2 regions of the Kitasatospora sp. NPDC094028 genome follow, and region 1 is predicted to be linked to the other one. Evidence: riboswitches for the same ligand, from Rfam matches in the RefSeq annotation. Region 1 holds a riboswitch; the other holds the start of a gene.
What was found. A riboswitch is a leader RNA that binds a small molecule or an ion and turns the genes downstream of it on or off. The one in region 1 is predicted to bind glycine.
Positions count from the first base shown of each region.

Region 2: it holds a riboswitch for glycine, as region 1 does, so the genes downstream of both, gcvT (glycine cleavage system aminomethyltransferase GcvT) here and gcvP (aminomethyl-transferring glycine dehydrogenase) in region 1, are expected to answer to the same signal.

Region 1 is NZ_JBMVFA010000022.1:14,151-17,548, reverse strand. It holds gene gcvP (aminomethyl-transferring glycine dehydrogenase) at 1-1,897, opposite strand, end outside; glycine riboswitch at 2,137-2,240, opposite strand; gene ACPC54_RS27505 (PRC and DUF2382 domain-containing protein) at 2,386-3,398, shown strand, end outside.
Region 2 is NZ_JBMVFA010000010.1:197,098-200,495, reverse strand. It holds gene ACPC54_RS18105 (enhanced serine sensitivity protein SseB C-terminal domain-containing protein) at 1-526, opposite strand, end outside; gene ACPC54_RS18100 (enhanced serine sensitivity protein SseB C-terminal domain-containing protein) at 642-1,427, opposite strand; glycine riboswitch at 1,668-1,772, shown strand; gene gcvT (glycine cleavage system aminomethyltransferase GcvT) at 2,003-3,124, shown strand; gene gcvH (glycine cleavage system protein GcvH) at 3,213-3,398, shown strand, end outside.

The sequences.
Region 1 (3,398 bases):
CGACCAGGGTCTTGACCACGACCACGCGCATGCCGGCCATCACCGCGGAGGCGGCGTTGGTGCCGTGCGCCGAGGAGGGGATCAGGCAGACGTCGCGCTGGGTGTCGCCGTTGGCGTGGTGGTAGGCGCGGACGGCCAGCAGGCCGGCCAGCTCGCCCTGGGAGCCGGCGTTCGGCTGGATCGAGACGGCGTCGTAGCCGGTGACCTCGACGAGCTGCTGCTCCAGCTGGCGGATCAGGGTTAGGTAGCCCTGGGCCTGCTCGATCGGCGCGAAGGGGTGCAGCTGGCCGAACTCGGGCCAGGTGACCGCCTCCATCTCGGTGGTCGCGTTGAGCTTCATGGTGCAGGAGCCCAGCGGGATCATGCCGCGGTCCAGCGCGTAGTCCCGGTCCGACAGGCGGCGCAGGTAGCGCAGCATGGCGGTCTCCGAGCGGTGGCTGTGGAAGACCGGGTGGGTCAGGTACTCGTCCTCGCGCAGCAGCACGGCGGGCAGCGTGTCGGCGCTCTCGGCGACCTCGACGGCGGGGACGCCGAACGCGGCCCAGACGCCGGCCAGGTGCTCGCGCGTGGTGGTCTCGTCGGTGGAGACCGAGATCCGGTCCGCGCCGTCCTGGTACACGTTGATGCCCTGGGCGCGGGCGGCCTCGGCGATCTCGGCGGCGCGGCCCGGCACCACGGCGGTGACGGTGTCGAAGAACTCGCCGTGCAGCAGCTCGACGCCACCGGCCCGCAGGCCCTCGGCGAGGGCGGCGGCGTAGCGGTGGGTGCGGCGGGCGATGTCGGCCAGGCCGTCCGGGCCGTGGTAGACGGCGTACATCGAGGCCATCACGGCGAGCAGCACCTGGGCGGTGCAGATGTTGCTGGTGGCCTTCTCGCGGCGGATGTGCTGCTCGCGGGTCTGCAGCGCCAGGCGGTAGGCGCGGTTGCCGTCCGCGTCGACGGAGACGCCGACCAGGCGGCCGGGCAGCGAGCGGGCGTACTCGGCGCGCACCGACAGGTAGCCGGCGTGCGGGCCGCCGAAGCCCATCGGGACGCCGAAGCGCTGCGAGGTGCCACACGCGATGTCGGCGCCGAGCTCGCCCGGCGACTTGAGCAGGGTGAGGGCCAGCAGGTCGGCGGCGACGGCGACGATCGCGCCCAGGCCGTGCGCCTGCTCGATCACCGGGGTGAGGTCGCGGACCACGCCGGTGGCGCCCGGGTACTGGAGCAGCACGCCGAAGACGCCGCGCTCGGCGATCTCGGCCGGGATGCCCGCGGACAGGTCGGCGACGACGACCTCGACACCGGTCGGCACGGCACGGGTGTTGATCACCGCGACGGTCTGCGGCAGGGTCTCGGCGTCGACCAGGAAGACGCCACCCTTGACCTTGGTGACGCGGCGGGCGAGCGACATCGCCTCGGCGGCCGCGGTGCCCTCGTCCAGCAGCGAGGAGCCGGAGGTGGGCAGACCGGTCAGGTCGGAGACCACGGTCTGGAAGTTGAGCAGCGCCTCCAGGCGGCCCTGCGAGATCTCCGGCTGGTACGGCGTGTAGGCGGTGTACCAGGCCGGGTTCTCCATGACGTTGCGCAGGATCACCGGCGGGGTGAAGGTGCCGTAGTAGCCCAGGCCGATCATCGGCTGGAGCACCCGGTTGCGGCCGGCCAGCTCGCGCAGCTCGGCCAGCACCTCGGCCTCGGTGCGCCCGGCGGGCAGGTCCAGGGCGGTGATGGAGCGGATCGCCTCGGGAACGGCGGTGGCGGCGAGCTCGTCCAGCGAGCCGTAGCCCACGGACGCCAGCATCTTCTCCTGCGCCGCGGCGTCGGGGCCGATGTGGCGGTTCTCGAAGGGGCTGGCCAGCTCAAGCTCGGTGAGGGTCGAGGCGCCGGTGGGGCGTCCCGCGTTCGGCTGGGCGTTCATGGTGGTCGAGGCCTCCTGGTCACGGACCGGCGGGGGGTGCGCACGCCGGCCGGCCTTCACCGCTGCGGACAGCGGAAGGGCCGTGGGCGGACGCACCCGACAGGCCTCCCCCTCTGTCATCGGGACCTGAGAGCTTCGCCCGCACGTCGCGCTGTGGCGCTCCGTCGGCTTGCACCGTCGGTGAGGGTGGTGGTCGCCGGCTCCCGCGCCGACGCTCCTGCCCTGCTTTCCAGAGTGACCTATCCCGCACGGTACTGATGCCTGAGAGATTCCGGGGAGGAGTTGCTCCTTCGGCGCCCCTACCAGCGGTTTTCGCGGGCGGGGACTCTCCCGCGCGGGCTCGGCGGTCGGGGCCCAGGGTACCAGCGGGAGGCCTCCCGATCACGGGTGTGTCAGGTCACTCGGGGTCTACGCGCGTGGCATGAGGGCCCCCGGACGGCCCAGCGGGCAGCCCGTCCGGACGCACCCCGGTCGCGCCCGTCCGATAGATGGCTTTTGGTGTGAAGTGGCGGACGGGCGGGGAGCTCCGGCCGCCGTACCTGCGGGAGTTCCGCAGGCGCAGCGCACTGGAGGAAAGAGTGCAGACCGACATCGACCCCCGGGACCTCATCGGCCACAAGGCGGTCGACCGCAACGGAGACAAGATCGGCACCGTCGACGAGGTGTACCTGGACGACGCCACCGGCCGACCCGAGTGGGCCGCCGTCCGGACCGGCATCTTCGGCCGGGACGCCTTCGTCCCGCTCACCACCAGCGAGTTCTCCGGCGAGGAGCTCCGGGTTCCGTACGACAAGTCGCTGGTCAAGGAGTCGCCGGACTTCGGCGTCGGCCAGCACCTGTCGCCCGCCCAGGAGCTCCAGCTGTACCGCTACTACGGCCTGGACACCCCGGTGGACGGCCGCCCGGCGGCCGCCGAGCCGGTCCGCACGGCGCAGCCCGACCTCGACTTCGGCACCACCGCGGCGGCCGCCGCCGCGACCGCCCGGCCGCTCGCCTTCCGCTCCGTCGAACCCCACGCTCCCGAACCCGCCGCGGCCGTCGCGGCCAAGACCACCACCCCCTCGACCGCCAGCACCGCCCCGGAGGCCACCGTGCGGACCCTCAGCACCCCCGCGCCCGCCGCCACCCCCGCGCCCGCCGCCACCGCCCCGGCGGTCGAACCCAAGCCGCAGCCGGCACCGACCGGTACCGGTACCGGTGCCGCTCCCGCCCACACCGCTCACACCGCCCCCGCCGCCACCGCCCCCGAGCGCCCGGCCGGGGCGGCCACCTCCGCGCCCAGCGGCCCGGTGGAGATCACCTGCCGCGAGGAGCGGCTGGACATCACTACCGAGTGGCACGCGGTGGGCACCGCGAAGCTGCGCAAGTACGTGACCAGCGAGCAGATCGAGCGCCGCGTGCCGGTGGTCCGCGAGCGCGTCCGGGTCGAGCGGATGCCGGTGAGCGAGACCGAGCGCGCCTCGCTGACGGAGAAGGAGATCGCCGAGGCCGTGGAGGAGGT
Region 2 (3,398 bases), on a different contig from region 1:
CCTCGCCCGCCTGCCGCGCCAGCAGCGCGAAGAACTGCTCGGCGTTCACCTGCGGCTCGCTCAGCTTCAACGGCCCGGCCGGCAGCCGGTCCAGGCCCGCCGCGATCCGCCGCAGGTCCGCCCAGGGCACGCCGACGCCGCCGCCCGGCGCGTGCGGGTTGAGCCACAGGCCCCAGCGGGTCCGGTACAGCGAGGCGGCGATCTCCCGCCCGGAGATGACCTCGTGGGCCCGGGCCCAGCCGGAGGCGGTCAGCTGCTCGGCCGAGGTGACGGCCGGCGCGTAGCCGTGGCCGCTGATCTCCATGTTCCCGTACTGGGCGTCCGGGCTGCCCGGCGTGCCGTGCCAGAGCAGCATCCACACCTGGCCGTCCGCCAGGGCGCGGAGCAACTGCTCGTACGCGTCGTAGCGTTCCGGCGCGACCTCGCGCAGGGCGCGCTCCAGCACACCCGGGTCCACCCCGGGGCGCCCGGTCGGCGCCTGGCCCCAGGGCCCCGGTCCACCCACCGCTCCCGCTCCCGCACTCATGCGCCCACCTCGCCGCGCCTCTTTCGCTCTTCCCGCCGGCCGTCAGCCGTCTGCACGCACCCTATGGCGCGACACCGGCCACCGCCACGGCGACGTGCCTGTGAACCGACCCCGCTCACACCCGCGAGTAGAAAGGCAGTACCCGGGTGAGCAGCCACTCGACCACCGGGTCCTCGGCGAGGTCGAGCAGCACGAGGTGGACGCCGCCGGGCAGCGGCGCGGTTCCCAGCGCCCGGCCGAGCGCCTCGTTCACCGCCGCCGGGTCGGCCGGGGCCGCCAGGTCGAGCTGGACGCCCACGAACATCACGGTCGGCTCGCCCTCGACGCTGGCCAGCGCCCGGCGCGCGGTCAACACCCCGGGCAGCGCGGCGAGTTCGGCCCGGCAAGCGGCCAGGAAGTGCTCCGGGTCCTCGCCCGGCACCGGCTCGCGCAGCGCCACCCGGCCGCCGGTCGGGGCGTCCGCCGGCAGCTCCCACCGGTCGTCGCGCGGCCCTCGGCGCAGCTCCGCCACGCCCTGCGGCGGCACCGGAATGCCCACCGCCGCCTCCGGGTTGACCGCGATGCCCACACCCAGCGGCAGCCCGCGGGCGAACTCCCAGACCGGCGCGACCGCGAACGCCATCCCCGGCGCCTGCTGCAGGAACACCTCCTGCGAGGAGAACACCGGCACGTACGGCTCGCCGGCCAGCTCGATGGTCGGCAGGTCCAGCGACTGCCCCTGCGGGTCGCCCCCGGCGGGCAGCGGGATCCACACCTGGCTGCGCGCCAGCACCTCGATCACCCGCGGCGTCGCGCCCGGGTCGCCCAGCGCGGCGGTCAGCACCTGCTCCAGCTCGTTGGCCGGCCACGTGCCGCCCTGCGGCGCCGACTCCGGACCGCCCCACCCCTGCTGCTGCTCCACCGGGCACCCCGTCCGCCGCCGCTCCGCCGCCGGCCGCCCTGTGCCGCACCGACGCGGAGCAGTTTAGGGCGTCCCCGCGGATCCCCGCCGGGCCGCCGGACCGGGGGAGACGGACCCGCGGGGCGTGTGCGGGATCACTCGGTCCGAGCGGGCCCCCTCTCCCTTCATCGGCCCGGACGTGCCATGATGTGCGCGTCCGACGGCATGCGCCGCGGGCCCCACAACTCCACACCGGCCGCTCGAACCCGCGCGGGAGAGCCCGGAGTGCCGCCTCGGCGGCACAGCCGGCGCCGAAGGAGCAAGTCCTCCCCGGAATCTCTCAGGCACCCCTACCGCACGGGTTAGGCACATCTGGAAAGCGGCGCACGGCCCGGTCGCGCGCCCACCCACGGTGCAAGCCGCCACGCTGTCCCCGATGCTGGAACCAGCACCGGGCAGTGGGCGGTGAAGCTCTCAGGTTCGACGACAGATGGGGAGACCCACGCCGCCGCATGCCCGCGCGCAGGGTCGGTCCCCGAGCGGGTCCGGTCCCGGCGCGCGCACCCCTGAGTGCCCCGACCGAGGAGTTCCTGGCCATGTCGTCCCTCCGCCTGACCGCGCTCGACGCGCTGCACCGCGCCCTCGGCGCGACCATGACCGACTTCGCCGGCTGGGACATGCCGCTGCGCTACGGCAGCGAGCGCGAGGAGCACCTCGCCGTCCGCACCAAGGCCGGTCTGTTCGACCTCTCGCACATGGGCGAGATCACCGTCACCGGCCCGCAGGCCGGCGAGATGCTGGACCACGCGCTGGTCGGCTTCGTCTCCGCGCTCGGCGAGCTGCGCGCCCGCTACACCATGATCTGCGCCGAGGACGGCGGCATCCTGGACGACCTGATCGTCTACCGCCTGCGCGAGGACGCCTTCCTGGTCGTCGCCAACGCCTCCAACGCCCAGCTGGTCCTCGACGAGCTGATCGCCCGCGCCAAGGGCTTCGACGCCGTCGTCACCGACGACCGCGACACCTACGCGCTGATCGCCGTCCAGGGCCCGGAGGCCACCGGCATCCTGGCCGGCACCACCGACGCCGACCTGCCCGGCCTGAAGTACTACGCGATCCTCCCGGCCCAGGTGGCCGGCCGCGACGTGCTGCTGGCCCGCACCGGCTACACCGGCGAGGACGGCTTCGAGATCTTCTGCGCCCCGGCCGACGCCGAGGCGATCTGGCAGGCGCTGACCGAGGCCGGCGAGGGCCGCGGCCTGGTGCCGTGCGGCCTGTCCTGCCGCGACACGCTGCGCCTGGAGGCCGGCATGCCGCTGTACGGGCACGAGCTGTCCACCGACCTCACCCCGTTCGACGCCGGCCTCGGCCGGGTCGTCCGCTTCGACAAGACCACCAACGACGGCGCCTTCGTCGGCCGCGCCGCCCTGGAGCGGGCCGCCGCCGCGGCCGAGACCAACCCGCCGAAGGTCCTGGTCGGCCTGGTCTCCGAGGGCAAGCGGGTGCCGCGCGCCGAGTACACCGTGGTCTCCACCGAGGGCGCCCCGATCGGCCGGATCACCTCCGGCGCGCCGTCCCCGACGCTGGGCCGGCCGATCGCGATGGCCTACGTGGACGCGGCCCACGCCGCCCCCGGCACCACCGTCGCGGTGGACGTGCGCGGCAGGCACGAGCCGGTGCAGGTCATCGCGCTGCCGTTCTACAAGCGCCAGCGCTGACCCCCACTTTTCCCATAGCCGCACGTCGCAGCCGTCCGAGCGGCGGCCCGCTTCGTCGTACCCTCTTCCCATCCTGGAGAATGACGCCATGAGCAACCCCCAGCACCTGCAGTACACCAAGGAGCACGAGTGGCTGACCGCCGCTGAGGACGGTGTCTCCGCGGTCGGCATCACCAAGCACGCCGCCGACGCCCTCGGCGACATCGTCTACGTGCAGCTGCCCGAGGTCGGCGACACCGTGACCGCCGGCGAGACCTGCGGCGAGCTGGAGTCC